Regions from separate parts of the Exiguobacterium sp. s102 genome, predicted to be linked through region 1. Evidence: a T-box and tRNA genes for the amino acid it is inferred to sense, from the RefSeq annotation. Region 1 holds a T-box; the other holds one or more tRNA genes.
What was found. The T-box of region 1 lies ahead of leuS (leucine--tRNA ligase). A T-box ahead of a tRNA ligase gene usually reads a tRNA of that ligase, here a tRNA-Leu.
Positions count from the first base shown of each region.

Region 2: it encodes a tRNA-Leu, which carries the amino acid that the T-box ahead of leuS (leucine--tRNA ligase) is inferred to sense. The anticodon was not compared.

Region 1 is NZ_JACSML010000001.1:369,770-377,017, forward strand. Features, by position in the region: gene KNQ02_RS01775 (GNAT family N-acetyltransferase) at 1-154, shown strand, start outside; gene KNQ02_RS01780 (alpha/beta fold hydrolase) at 232-936, shown strand; gene mnmM (tRNA 5-(aminomethyl)-2-thiouridylate-methyltransferase MnmM) at 975-1,610, opposite strand; gene KNQ02_RS01790 (MDR family MFS transporter) at 1,737-2,912, shown strand; gene KNQ02_RS01795 (peptidoglycan bridge formation glycyltransferase FemA/FemB family protein) at 3,087-4,118, shown strand; gene KNQ02_RS01800 (HAD family hydrolase) at 4,180-4,824, shown strand; T-box leader at 4,864-5,086, shown strand; gene leuS (leucine--tRNA ligase) at 5,133-7,248, shown strand, end outside.
Region 2 is NZ_JACSML010000001.1:955,332-962,579, forward strand. Features, by position in the region: gene adh (aldehyde dehydrogenase) at 1-839, shown strand, start outside; gene KNQ02_RS04655 (DUF779 domain-containing protein) at 861-1,226, shown strand; gene KNQ02_RS04660 (thioredoxin family protein) at 1,391-1,747, shown strand; gene KNQ02_RS04665 (S66 family peptidase) at 1,771-2,787, shown strand; gene KNQ02_RS04670 (hypothetical protein) at 2,799-3,140, shown strand; gene KNQ02_RS04675 (alpha/beta hydrolase) at 3,161-4,090, shown strand; tRNA gene KNQ02_RS04680 (tRNA-Leu) at 4,169-4,252, shown strand; gene KNQ02_RS04685 (transporter substrate-binding domain-containing protein) at 4,578-5,345, shown strand; gene KNQ02_RS04690 (amino acid ABC transporter permease) at 5,385-6,029, shown strand; gene KNQ02_RS04695 (amino acid ABC transporter ATP-binding protein) at 6,026-6,754, shown strand; gene KNQ02_RS04700 (2-oxoglutarate dehydrogenase E1 component) at 7,103-7,248, shown strand, end outside.

The DNA of each region.
Region 1 (7,248 bases):
AGGTGCTTCCCCAATTGAAGTCTACGTTGAATCAAGAAATTATAAAGCGCGCCAGTTTCTAGTCTCTTTCGGTTTTAAAGAAGAAAGTGAAACGACTGAAGAAATTTTCGGTCAAGTGGAACCTGTGACACGCTTAAAGCGTATATATGAATGAAAATCCAACTTAAGATGGTTTTGACATCAAGATGTAAACGTTATAATACAGAGATACTTGTATGAAGAGGTGAGTTTGTGGAAGATCAAGCAACAGGAATTATCGTACTTGTCTATCCCCTTCAACTGCGAGCGACGCCGAGCGATGCGTTAATTCGAGTCCTTGAAAAGGATTATGAAGTGTTACGTGTAGATGCTCCGCGCCGGATATCGCTTGAGGAACATCAACAACTGCTGAAGGATGCTTTACGAGAAGCCGGAAAACGAAAGTTACCGATTCATATCATCGCCTGCAGCATGGGCGCACTCGTCGTCAACCGGCTACTGCAGGAATATGAATTGCCGATTGCGAGTTTGTCGTATATTTCGCCGTTATTTGATTGGCATAATTCAAAACAACTCGGTGGCGTCAAACAAGTATTTGCAAGTGCATTCGATCGTTTTCGACCGGATGCGCCACTCGGGATGTTGCCGTTTGGTCAAAATAGTGAAGATACGGCACGTCTCGGTGAGTTGACATATGCACAGTACCGGGAGATTGAAGAAGAAATCGTCTTACATGATGAAGAGCGGAAGAAACTACCGCGAGTCAACCTCGCTTGTTTTTATGCACCGGACGATCAATTCGCGGACGTAAAATATACGTTAGAGATTTGCCGGAAAATGGGTGGCGATCAAATCTATCTTCAACGGCTCCATGGATTTCCGCATTTCAGCTTTGAACGTCTCAATACGCGGTTCGCTGAAAAATTATTGCTTTTTTTGAAGATGGTTGAGGAATGACAAAAAAGACGCTGTCGTGCTGACAGCGTCTTTTGCTATTAATCGAGTGTTTGCTTTTTTAATTTTTTTTCGATGGCGATGATGAAAGGTGGATTGTTTTGTTGATTGAGAAAACGATACTGTAAGACGGCGTAGTCTTGCTGCGAAAGACTTTCGACATAATCGAGAACAGCATCCCGTTCACGTCTTCCTTCTACATGTCCATGATAGATGACGAGGACGATTAAACCGCCGGGTACGAGGACGGGTAACAAAGCACCTAGCGCTTCTAACGTATCTTCACCGGTCGTCGTGACGGACTTGTCACTTCCTGGTAAATAACCAAGATTGAAAACGCCCGCTCGAATCGGACGGGCTTCATTAACGAGGCGTGCGCCAACATGAATATGACTTTCGTGGTAAAGATCGACCCACTCTTTGACGTGAGCGGTTTCTAGACGACGTTTCGTTTCTTCAATCGCTTGTTCTTGTACATCGAAGGCGATGACACGACCGTCTGGTCCGACTTGTTCCGCAAGAAACAAGGTATCGTGACCATTTCCGGCAGTCATATCGACGACACAATCTCCTTCGTGGATGACAGATTCTAAGAGTTCTTTGGCATAAGGTAAGACGCGGGCTAGTGACATGGGTTCAGACTCCTGTTCAAGTAAGATTATTCTTTGTTCGTTCATCACGTATTCTTTTGTTCCTGATTATACCATTATTCCGATAATTCATTCAAAATGAAGTTTCTTGACAGAGCACAGAACAATTTCGTAAAGTGGCAAGGGTGAGAACTATATTGGAGGACACCTATTATGCCGAAATTACCTCGTGCGGTCTGGATCCTCGTGTTGGCGATGGCGATCAATACGACAGGAGCCTCTTTTTTATGGCCGTTTAATACATTATATATTCATGAATACTTAGGCGAATCCATGACCAAGGCAGGAATGGCCTTGTTCGTCAACTCTGCGCTCGCAATCGTCGGAAATTACATGGGTGGAAAAGCGTTTGATCGTTTAGGTGGGAAGCGGACGCTCATCATCAGTGTCATCGGACTCGTGATTGCTTCGATTGGTCTGCTGTTGTTCCATCAGACATTCATTGGTTATGTGACGATGCTTGGATTGATCGGTTTCGTCGGGGGGATGGTGTTCCCGACGATTTACGCATTAACCGGTCTGATTTGGCCAAAAGGCGGACGACGTGCCTTTAATGCAATCTATGTAGCACAAAACGTTGGAGTTGCGCTCGGTACGGCAGTCAGTGGTCAAATTGCTGCGATTGATATTCAATTTATCTTCATCGCGAACTTATTGCTCTATGTAGTGTTTGCGATTGTTCTGTTCATAGGTTTGAACTGGATTCAGGCGCCGCAGGTTAAACGACAAAAAGAGTTTACGACGGAAGAAGTCCGTGAGCCGTTATCGAAGGAGTCGGTTCGGACGATGCTCTACGTTTCAGTCGGGTATGCGTTGCTTTGGTTCGTTTACGTACAATGGCAAGGAACGTTTGCCGTCCACACGAAATCACTTGGTGTGACGATTTCCGAGTACTCGATTTTATGGACAATCAATGGAGCATTAATCGTCTTCGCACAACCGCTCTTGACGCCGATTTTAAGATGGTTCGGAGATGATTTAAAACGTCAATTATTGACGGGAACGGGCATCTTCTTATTATCCTATCTCATCGTACCGTTTGCTGAAGGTTTTGAAATGTTTCTTGTTGCGATGGTCATTTTAACGGTTGGAGAGATGTTCATCTGGCCAGCTGTCCCTGCGATGGCGGCACGACTTGCACCGATCGGTAAAGAAGGGGAATTCCAAGGGTACGTCAACATTGCGGCTTCCGCTGGACGGATGATTAGTCCGACGGTCGGTGGATTGATTTACGATTTATCTGGAATGAACGCAGTCTTCTTGACGCTAATCGGATTAATTTTACTTGCAGGTATCGTATTTGTTCGAGCAATTCCTAAAATCAATTAAGATATCTTAGACCAACTGTTTCGAAAATGAAATAGTTGGTCTTTTTTTTGCTGGACGGAATAAAAAAAATCAAATAGGGTAATAATTTAAAGAGGTAAAATTTAATTAATTAACCAAATTAAAGAAATTTAATTTTATTTTTATGGTCTTTTTTTTAACAGGAGGTGTACCAGAATGGCAAAGTGCGTTTTCATCGACGATCAAGCAACTTGGACAGCACTTATTTGCAATCAGCCGCTAGACATCTTTTACAGTTATGAATACGTTATGTTAAATGCACGAGAAGGGGAACATCCCGGGTTGATTTATTTTCAAGGAGAGGCCGGGAAACTGTTTTATCCTTTCTTAAAACGAGCTATTTTTGATACGGAGTATTGGGATTTGATTACTCCATACGGATATGGCGGCCCTGAAGTGGTGGGTGATTTGACTGAAAAAGAGTGGGCAGAGGCTCGAACTTCCTTTTATGACTGGGCGTTGCAGAAAAAGATTGTCACAGAGTTGATCCGATACAATCCGTTGACTGAAAATCAGCGGTTTGCGCACCACTGGACGCAAAAAGAATTTATTCGACATACTACGAGTATCGACTTACGACCATCCGTAGAAGAAATTACACAGACATTTCATAAAAAGACGCGGAGTATGGTTCGGAAATCATTGGCTTCTGACTTAGTTGTCCGACGAGGGACACACGAAGATTTACAATCATTCATTCAGTTGTATTATCAGACGATGGACCGAAAGGATGCCTCGAGCCATTACTACTTTTCTCGAGACTACTTCGAACAGTTATTTGAGTCGACGAGCCTCTGTACGCCGCTCCTCTTGATTGCAGAACTTAACGAGGAAATCATCGGAGGTTACTTCGTTTTACTTGGCCGAGAATTTGCACATGGTCATTTGATTGGCTGTAAGCGGGATGAACATAAGGTCTATCCAAATCAACGGTTAGAATTTGAGGCTATTTTATGTGCGAAAGATGCCGGGTTGGTCGAACAGCATTTAGGTGGCGGGTATAAAGAGCGTGATAGCCTGTTCGAGAGTAAGTGTCGCTATACGGGCTATCGTTTATTTGAATATCATTTAGGAAAAAATGTTCTACTGCCTGCTCAATATGAACAACTGTGCCAGCTCTATGGAGACGGAGAGTTGGAACATTATTTTCCGGGATATCGTTCGCAACCAACACTGATTTCGAAATGATAAAAACGACAGTCCATCACTGTCGTTTTTTTTGTTAAAATCAAAAAAAGGAGTGAATGGGATGCAAACGAGGGGTTTAATCTTCGATATGGATGGCGTCATTTTAGATAGTGAAATTCGCTACTTTGGGGTACATAAAAAAATGTTTCATCAACTCGGGATTCCACTTGATTTAGTTCAATATGCGACCTTCATGGGTAAGACGGGCGACGAGATGTGGCAGGAATTAATTGAACAACATCGCTTACCGCATCAAACGGATGTGTTACTTGCACAGGAACATGACTTATTTCAACAACACGCCAAGCCGGAAGACTGTGGATTAAAGGAAGGAGTTCATGAGTTGATGAGTATCGCTCGAAGCGAAGGTTACGGGATTGCAATTGCATCATCGAGTTCGCTTGAAAAAATTGAACGCGTCATCGCATTTTATGGGTTGACAGTCGACGCCTACACGAGCGGTTTTGAAGTCCCGCGCTCTAAACCGGACCCAGCTATCTTCGAGCTGACAGCAAAACGGATGGGTCTCGCCCCAGAGTCATGTATCGTCATTGAGGACGCGGCGAACGGCATGATGGGGGCGAAAAAAGCTGGGATGGAAGTCATCGCGTTACTCGACGACCGGATGCCGGGGCAGATGTTACATCACGCGGATCATCAGGTTTCAACACATGCTGCGATTGGAGAAATTTTACGGAAACGTTGACGGTTGATTAAGATTCAGATTAAACTAACTAATAGATAGTCAGATGCAACGAACTGAAGTAGTAGTGGAGACATTCCGTTTAGAGAACTGGTGGGTGGTGCAAACCAGTCGGAACTGTCCATGAACTCGTCAGGGAGCATGATTCGTGAACAACGAGTAGCGAATCCGGTCCTTCACACCGTTATCTGTGAGTCAAGCGGTCTGTCATTGACAGACAACGTGGGTGGTACCGCGGAAGCCAAACCGGTCTTTCGTCCCTATTCTTAGGGGCGGAGGACCGGTTTTTTTAATCAGAGGAGGAAGAATAGATGTCGTATAATCATCGTGAGATTGAACCAAAATGGCAAGCGCGCTGGGAACAGGATAACGCGTTCGTAACGACGGAAGACCCAAGTAAGGAAGGCTTTTATGCCCTCGACATGTTTCCTTATCCATCGGGAGCAGGACTGCATGTCGGACACCCGGAAGGATACACGGCAACGGATATCCTCGCTCGCATGAAACGGATGCAAGGGTATAACGTCCTTCACCCAATGGGATGGGATGCGTTCGGACTCCCGGCAGAACAGTATGCACTCGATACGGGGAATGACCCGCGTGAGTTCACGGCACAAAATATTGAAACGTTCAAACGTCAGTTGAAAGACCTCGGTTTTTCATATGATTGGGACCGTGAAATCAATACGACGGATCCGAAATACTACAAATGGACACAGTGGATCTTTACACAACTGTACGAAAAAGGACTTGCGTTCGTCGATGAAGTGGCAGTCAACTGGTGCCCGGCACTTGGAACGGTCCTTGCGAATGAAGAAGTCATCGATGGATTGTCTGAACGTGGAAATCATCCCGTCGTCCGTGTCCCGATGCGCCAGTGGGTCCTTAAGATTACGGAATACGCGGACCGTCTCCTCGACGATTTAGATGAACTCGATTGGCCGGAGTCGGTGAAAGAAATGCAGCGGAACTGGATTGGTAAATCGGAAGGTGCGGAAATCGACTTTACGATTGACGGCCACAAAAAACAAGTCACGGTCTTCACGACACGTCCGGATACAGTCTTCGGCGCAACGTACCTCGTCTTAGCACCGGAGCATCCATTCGTCGCGGACATCATGACAGCAGAACATCAGGCAGCAGTCGAACGTTATATCGCGTCTGTTCAGACGAAATCGGATCTTGAACGGACGGATCTTGCAAAAGAGAAGACAGGTGTCTTCACGGGTGCGTTCGCCGTCAACCCGATTTCTGGCGAACGTCTTCCGATCTGGATTGCCGACTATGTTCTTGCGACGTATGGAACAGGTGCCATCATGGCCGTTCCGGCACATGACGAACGCGATCATGAGTTTGCGAAACAGTTTGACCTTCCAATCATCGAAGTCGTAAAAGGCGGAAATGTCGACGAAGCAGCGTATACGGGAGAAGGGGAGCATGTCAATTCACAAATGCTCGACGGTCTCTCGAAGGCGGACGCAATCGAAACCATCATCGCGGAACTCGAAACGAACCAAGTCGGACGGAAGAAAATTACGTATCGTCTGCGTGACTGGCTCTTTAGCCGTCAACGCTATTGGGGCGAGCCGATTCCAGTCGTCCATATGGAAGATGGAACGATGAAGACGCTGGATAAAGAAGAGTTGCCGCTTGAACTTCCGATGATTCCTGAAATCAAACCGTCGGGAACAGGAGAGTCGCCGCTTGCTCTTGCAGAAGAGTGGCTCGACTATACGGATCCTGTGACAGGGATGAAAGGACGCCGCGAAACGAACACGATGCCACAATGGGGCGGTAGCTGCTGGTACTACCTTCGTTTCATCGATCCGCATAATGAAGAGGCACTCGCGGATCCGGAGAAATTAAAATACTGGCTTCCGGTCGATATTTATATCGGTGGGGCAGAACATGCGGTCCTTCACTTACTGTACGCACGTTTCTGGCACAAAGTGTTATACGACATCGGCGTTGTTCCGACAAAAGAGCCATTCCAAAAGCTGTATAACCAAGGGATGATTCTTGGCGAAAACAACGAAAAAATGTCGAAATCACGCGGGAACGTCATCAATCCGGATGAAATCGTCAAATCACACGGAGCAGATACGCTTCGTCTGTACGAAATGTTCATGGGACCACTCGATGCGTCCGTATCTTGGTCGGAAAATGGGCTCGACGGTGCACGTCGCTTCCTTGACCGCGTCTGGCGTTTGTTCGAACGGACTGCAGACATTCAAGATGTCGAGACGGTTGATGCCGACTTTGAACGTGTCTATCACCAGACCGTCAAGAAAGTGACGGAAGACTTCTCGAACATTCAATTCAACACAGGGATTTCGCAGTTGATGGTCTTCGTCAACGAAGCGAACAAACAGCAAGTGTTACCGCGTCACTTCCTTCGTGGATTCATTCAGTTGTTGACACCAGTCG
Region 2 (7,248 bases), 590 kb from region 1:
CGTCGAGCAAACGGATTGCGAAAATCGCCTTCACGGGTGAAACGACGACAGGTCGCTTAATCATGCAGTATGCGTCACAAAACATTATTCCCGTTACACTTGAATTAGGTGGAAAATCTCCGAACATCTTCTTTGAAGATATTATGGACGCCGATGACGCCTTTTTCGATAAAGCAATCGAAGGGTTACTAATGTTTGCCTTGAATCAAGGGGAAGTCTGTACCTGTCCATCGCGGGCGTTGATTCAGGAGTCGATTTATGAACCGTTCATGGAGCGGGTACTTGAACGCGTCAAAGCAATCAAACTCGGAAATCCACTTGACGGCGACGTCATGATGGGTGCACAAGCATCGAATGAACAAATGGAAAAAATTCTATCTTATCTAGAAATCGGTAAATCAGAAGGCGCAGAATGCCTGATTGGTGGAGAACGCAATCAGATGGACGGCGATCTTGCGGACGGTTTCTACATCCAGCCGACGATCTTTAAAGGGCACAACAAGATGCGGATTTTCCAAGAAGAAATTTTTGGACCGGTTCTGTCCGTCACGACGTTCAAAACGGATGACGAAGCGCTTGAGATTGCGAACGATACGTTATATGGTCTCGGTGCCGGTGTATGGACGCGCGACATGAACCGTGCCTATCGCTTCGGACGGGCGATTGAAGCAGGACGTGTCTGGACGAATTGTTACCATCAGTACCCTGCCCATGCGGCATTCGGCGGTTACAAGATGTCCGGGATTGGTCGAGAAAATCATAAAATGATGCTCAATCATTACCAGCGGACGAAAAACCTTCTCGTCAGCTATAGCCCGAACAAACTCGGTTTCTTCTAAGCGAAGAAAGGAAGTGTCCGTATGGTCGAACGTGTCCTTGCTACAGCGGCGACGCTCGAGTTGATTGACAAGTTACGAGCAAAGCATGGACCCCTCATCTTTCATCAATCCGGGGGGTGTTGTGATGGCAGTTCACCGATGTGCTTTGCGGAAGGGGATTTATTTCTCGCAGATCACGATTTATTGATTGGGATAATTGGCGGCTGTCCATTTTATATTCATGAAGATCAGTATACGTATTGGAAACACACGCAACTCCTCATCGATGTTGTCGATGGGCGCGGTGGCATATTTTCGCTTGAAGGGGTCGAAGGGAAACGTTTTCTGACCCGATCCCGTGCCTTTACGGATGAAGAGTACGCTACACTTCAGACTGACACTAGATGACCCCCTTTAAAACATCTGAAACTGCTTCGAGTGAGAGATGTCACCGAGGCAGTTTTAGGTGTTTTTTCATTTGCTGTGTGAGGGGAACGCTAGCACGAAATTTGGTTTCTCTATGCGAAGAGCGGTATAATAAAAGCAACATTTTTTAAAAGGAGGTCTTGTTGATGGTTGAGTTTACACGATTGACGTCCATTGATGCCGTGCAGTCCTGGTATTCGGTTCAGGGTGCTAGTTTTTTATACGTCTCAAGCCCGAATTGTTCCGTCTGTGAATCCTTGTTCCCACAAATCGAACCCATCATGTTGGAACACCCGGAAATTCGATCGGCGCGTGTCGATGTATCGGACGTTCCCGAAATTGCAGGAGCGTTATCCATTTTCACCGCCCCTGTCTTACTTTTGTTTTTAGACGGAAAAGAGATGCACCGCGAGGCACGAATCGTCCCAATCGAACGATTCCGTCGACGTGTGGAGCAGATTGGTGAATTTGTAAAATCAGAAATCATCGATTTAGAAAATTAATCGTTAACTGAAGGAGGAAGAAGATGAGGTATCCATTTTTCGGCTGGACAGGGCAAACAATTGGTATAACAGCATTATCTTCCGGCTTACCTGATGCGCTCCATCCTTTACTCGAAGAATCCAAGTTACGTTTAGAGGACCGGCAGATGGAGACGATGATTGGTGATACGGTTTGGACACAAAAGAAAGCACAGAGTACAACAGCAGCGGTTCGGGCATCTGAATTGATGCAGATGTTCCAAAACCCAGATATCGATGCGATCCTGCCGCCGTTTGGTGGCGAACGCGCCTTGGATGTATTACCGTATCTAGACTTTTATGAACTGCCGGTGAAATGGTTACTCGGATATTCAGATACGAGTACGGTCTTGTTCGCAATTACCGTAAAAACGGGGATTGCGACAGCACATGGTCCGAACGTGCTTGAGTTGAGAAGTGAAGAATGGGACGAGACGACAGCTGCTTGGCGTCGCGTGCTTGCAACACCGCGTGATGGTTCCGTGACCCAATGGATGTCGACAAGGTTTCAAACAGCCTGGAATCACGACGTCCGCCCTGAGCGCTTTATGTTCCATTTCGATCAACCGACGGAATGGAAAACCCTGAATCCATCCATCACTCAGGTGACGGGTCGACTTCTCGGAGGATGCCTCGAAACCGTCCGTCATTTAATCGGTACGCCTTATGGCGATGTCCGTGCATTTCAAGAACAACAACTCGAGGGTGAACCGATTCTTTGGTACTTCGAAGCCTGTGAAGCCAGCGCGACTGATCTTCACCGTTCCTTGATGCAGATGCATCTTACCGGCTGGTTTGATAACGCAACTGGTATTTTGTTTGGTCGAACAAGCGCAGGGCAGGCAATCGAAGACTATGCATTACTGGATGTCTACCAAATGATTGCAACAGAGACAGGACTGCCGATTTTTTATGATTTCGACATCGGTCATCAGCCGCCCCAATTGACACTCGTCAATGGTGCGACGGCAACAGTGACGCTTCAAGGAAAAGATTCACGGCTTGATATGACATTCAACTAAGGAGATTTCATATGGCGACACGACATTTTCAATCGCTTGGTGCATATAAGCGAATCTACATCAATCCGGAAACACGCCGGATGACGTTACCAGAACCTTTTTATGATGCACTCGGACTGACGGATGAAGTAATGATTGCGCAAGTCGGACAAGTCCTCGTCATGCGCAATCCAGACGAGATGGTCGAGATGGAGACCGAATTATTATCGCAAATCGTTGAAGAAGGATTTGCGGGGCAAGAGCTCATTCGCGAATTCGCTTACCGGAAGGCCCAGCATGAACAACGGTTGCGCCAGCACATATTACAAGATGATCATCCAGAGTCGTCAGCTCAACTAGAAATCGAACTATAACAACGAGGAGTGGGGACCGGATGCGAACAGGTACAAAAATTGGTTTAGGCGTGATTGGTTCAGGGATGCTTGCAGCAAGCTATTACTTTTACGAAATGGCAATCGCAACGAATCCGAAACCTTTCTTGACGAACAACCGTGATTTAAGTGACGAGATGGTCCGATTGATGCAACCGGGTCAGACATGGATTAAGGAACAACCGTTAGAACTCGTCGCGACGCAAGCACATGATGGATTGACGCTTCGCGCACATTACTTACCGCCACTCGTTCCGTCCGATCGAGTCGTCATTCTCGTACATGGTTACGGTGGTGTCGGAACAGACTTAGCAGGATTCGCCTATCTGTATCATCAAGCGGGTTTTCATGTGTTGATGCCGGACAATCGTGGTCACGGAAAAAGTGACGGAAATTACATCGGTTTCGGGTGGCATGACCGGCAAGACTGTCTGCGCTGGATCGACTATTTAATCGGATGTGTTGGTACGGATTCTTCCATCTTTTTACATGGTGTATCGATGGGGGGCGCGACGGTTTTGATGACGAGTGGAGAAACATTACCTGCTCAAGTCAAAGGCATTATCTCCGACTGTGCTTATACATCAGTCAACGCAGTCCTCGCCTATCAGATGAAACGGATGTATCGTTTGCCGCACTTTCCGTTCCTTGCGATGACGAGTTTATTGACGAAATTAAAGGCTGGTTACTTCTTCAGTGAAGCTTCCGCATTAAAACAAGTCAAAAAGGCGGCGGTACCGATCTTATTCATTCATGGGGATGCAGATACGTTCGTTCCGACATCGATGGTCTATGAACTGTATGATGCTTGCCAAACGAAGAAGGAACTCGTCGTCATTCCGAATGCGGCACATGCAATGGCTTATTTTGAAGCACCCGATCGATACGATGAAGTCGTCGAGGCGTTTGTTCGGCGCGTATTGTCAGCATGACAAATGAAAGTGTATGAAGTGGAAGGAATGGATTGACAAAAATCAGTCCATTTCGTATTCTACAATCATATAAGTCATGTCGTCGTGGCGGAATCGGTAGACGCGCTAGACTCAGAATCTAGTGGTGGCAACACTGTGGAGGTTCAAGTCCTCTCGGCGGCATTTCCATAAGTTGAAGACCTGTTAGTAGGTCACAGACTGTAGACAAACTAGATGGAAGGTCACTTGCATGTGATTTTCCATCTTTTTTTTGTTCTCTCTTTCCTTCCTAAGCGTCTTCCTGTGGCAAACATCGCGCCGCTACAGCGAAGCTGCAGGGTCGCTCCTGTTTGCTTTCCACTAGAAAGCGATTAGATCGAAAATCGCGACTTTTTTAGTTTTCTTTCAGATAATTCAGTTTTTTTACCAAAACATGTTTCAAAGGGACCATTATTAAGGAAAATATCCTAATAGAGGGCCGTGCCTTCAAAAGAAGGGGGTAAAAAGGATGAATAAACGTTTTTCTATCTTATTTTTATTGATGGGATGTCTGTTCGTATTAAGTGCGTGTAGCATCGGTTCAAATGATGATTCATCGTCAGAGGACAAAACGTACAAAGTCGGGATCGACGTCACCTATCCACCATTCGAGTACAAGGACGGGGATACGTACAAAGGAATCGATATCGATTTGATTCAAGCGATTGCAGACGACCAAAACTTCAAGATTGAATTTGAAGCGATGGACTTTAGCGGAATCATTCCTGCTCTGCAGGCGGATCAACTCGACATCGCGATTGCCGGGATGAGTATCACACCGGAACGTGAAAAAGTCGTTACCTTCTCTGACCCGTACTTTGAAGCCGGACTGATTCTTGTCGTCAAAGACAACAATGATGACATCAAGTCGGTTGATGATTTAAAAGGGGAACGCGTGGCAGTTAAAAAAGGGACGACGGGGGCAAAGTATGCAACGGATAACGCGGATAAGCTAGGCATTAAAGTTACACAATTCAATGATAGTCCAGCGATGTTCCAGGAAGTCAAAAATGGGAATGCAGCAGCCTTGATTGAAGACTATCCAGTCATCTCGTATGCCAACAAACAACAAAATCTTGGTCTGAAACTCGTGGGAGATCGTTTAAATGGTGATAATTACGGGATTGCCGTCCTTAAAGGGGAAAACGAAGACTTGATGAAAAAAATCAATACAGGTTTAGCGAATTTAAAAGACAGTGGCGAGTACGACAAAATCGTTGATCGTTATTTAAAATAATCACCCGATTGAGTGAATGATGAGGGAGTTGAGCTGCTGATGGAAGTAGCAAAAGCTGCATTTCCGTTTTTCTTAGATGGGTTACAAGTTACCTTATATATCTTTATCATCGCCGTCATCGCAGGATTCTTGATTGGTCTCATCGTTGCCTTGATGCGCTTGTCTCCATTAAAACTTTTAAATGGGATCGCGATCGTTTATATCGATGTGATCCGTGGGACACCGTTCATCGTTCAACTGTTCTTCATTTATTTTGGTTTGAACTCACTCGAATGGTTATCGATGGACCGGATGTACGCGGGGATTTTGACGGTCGCGATCAATGCAGGGGCCTATTTTGCAGAAATCATCCGGGCCGGCATCCAGTCGATTGACAAAGGTCAAACCGAAGCCGCACGATCGCTCGGGATGACGGGCCGTCAAACGATGGTCCAAATCATTTTACCGCAAGCTTTTCGGAGAATGTTGCCGACCATTACGAACCAATCGATCATTAGTTTAAAGGATACTTCGTTGCTCTCGATTATCGGCATCGCCGATTTGACGCAACAAGGACAAGTCCAACAAGCGACGACGTTTGAACCGTTCATCGTCTGGTCCGTCGTCGGCTTAATGTATTTCGTCATCATCTATCTGCTGTCGATGTTAGCGAAATTCTTGGAACGGAGGTTTACGCTACGATGAGTATCATTCAAGTAGATAACTTAAAAAAGTCATTCGGAAAAAATGAAGTCCTAAAGGATATCTCCGTTGAAGTAGAAGAGAAAGAAGTAGTTTGCGTCATTGGTCCATCTGGTTCTGGGAAAAGTACATTTCTTCGTTGTCTGAATCGTCTGGAAGACATTACAGGTGGGACAGTCATCATCGATAAGCACAATATTACGGACCCGAAAGTCGACATCAATAAAGTTCGAGAGGAAGTCGGGATGGTCTTTCAACACTTTAATCTCTTTCCGCATAAGACGGTTTTAGATAATGTTATGCTCGCACCGATTAAAGTCCGTAAAACGGAAAAGGGACAAGCAAAGGAACGTGCGCTTGCACTACTTGATAAGGTAGGGCTCCGCGAAAAAGCGGACAACTATCCTGGAGAACTTTCAGGCGGACAAAAACAACGGGTCGCGATTGCCCGTGCACTCGCGATGAATCCGAAAATCATGTTGTTCGACGAACCGACATCGGCACTTGATCCGGAGATGGTCGGGGATGTCCTTGAAGTCATGAAACAATTGGCGATCGAAGGGATGACAATGATTGTCGTGACACATGAAATGGGCTTCGCCCGTGAGGTCGGAGATCGCGTACTCTTTATGGACGGCGGCTATATCGTCGAAGAAAATGTTCCGAGTGAACTGTTTGATTCTCCGCAACATGAACGGACCCAATCGTTTTTAAGTAAAGTGTTGTAAACGAGGACGCCGGTGCCTGAAAGATAGGCATGGGCGTTTCTTTTCGTGTGCAGAAATGACACTACCGTGAAAGAAATGTTTGTATCATAAATCACTGATGCTGACATCATAAGAAAAACTTATACATTTAGCACAGAGAAATTGGGAATTCGAAACGCACTGGGGCTTAAGAAGTAGTAAGATAATAACTAAGGCAAACACTTTGGTATAAACGCCTTCAGTCGTGGTCATCCATCTTAATTCATAGAGGAAGTGCCACTGTCGATTTTTTATGCCACTATATTTGAAAGCGCTAACAGGTAGAGAGTTGGGAACGGGCTGTGTTGAGCAGCTCAAAGGGTGAAATGAATGAAACGGGGGGAACCGTACATGGCAAGCCGGGAACAGGAGAAACAAGCATTTTATGGACCGAACCTTGGGTACATCATCGAGATGTACGAACGATTTTTAGAAGATGCTTCTTCGATTGACGAAGAGACGCGTGCTTATTTTGA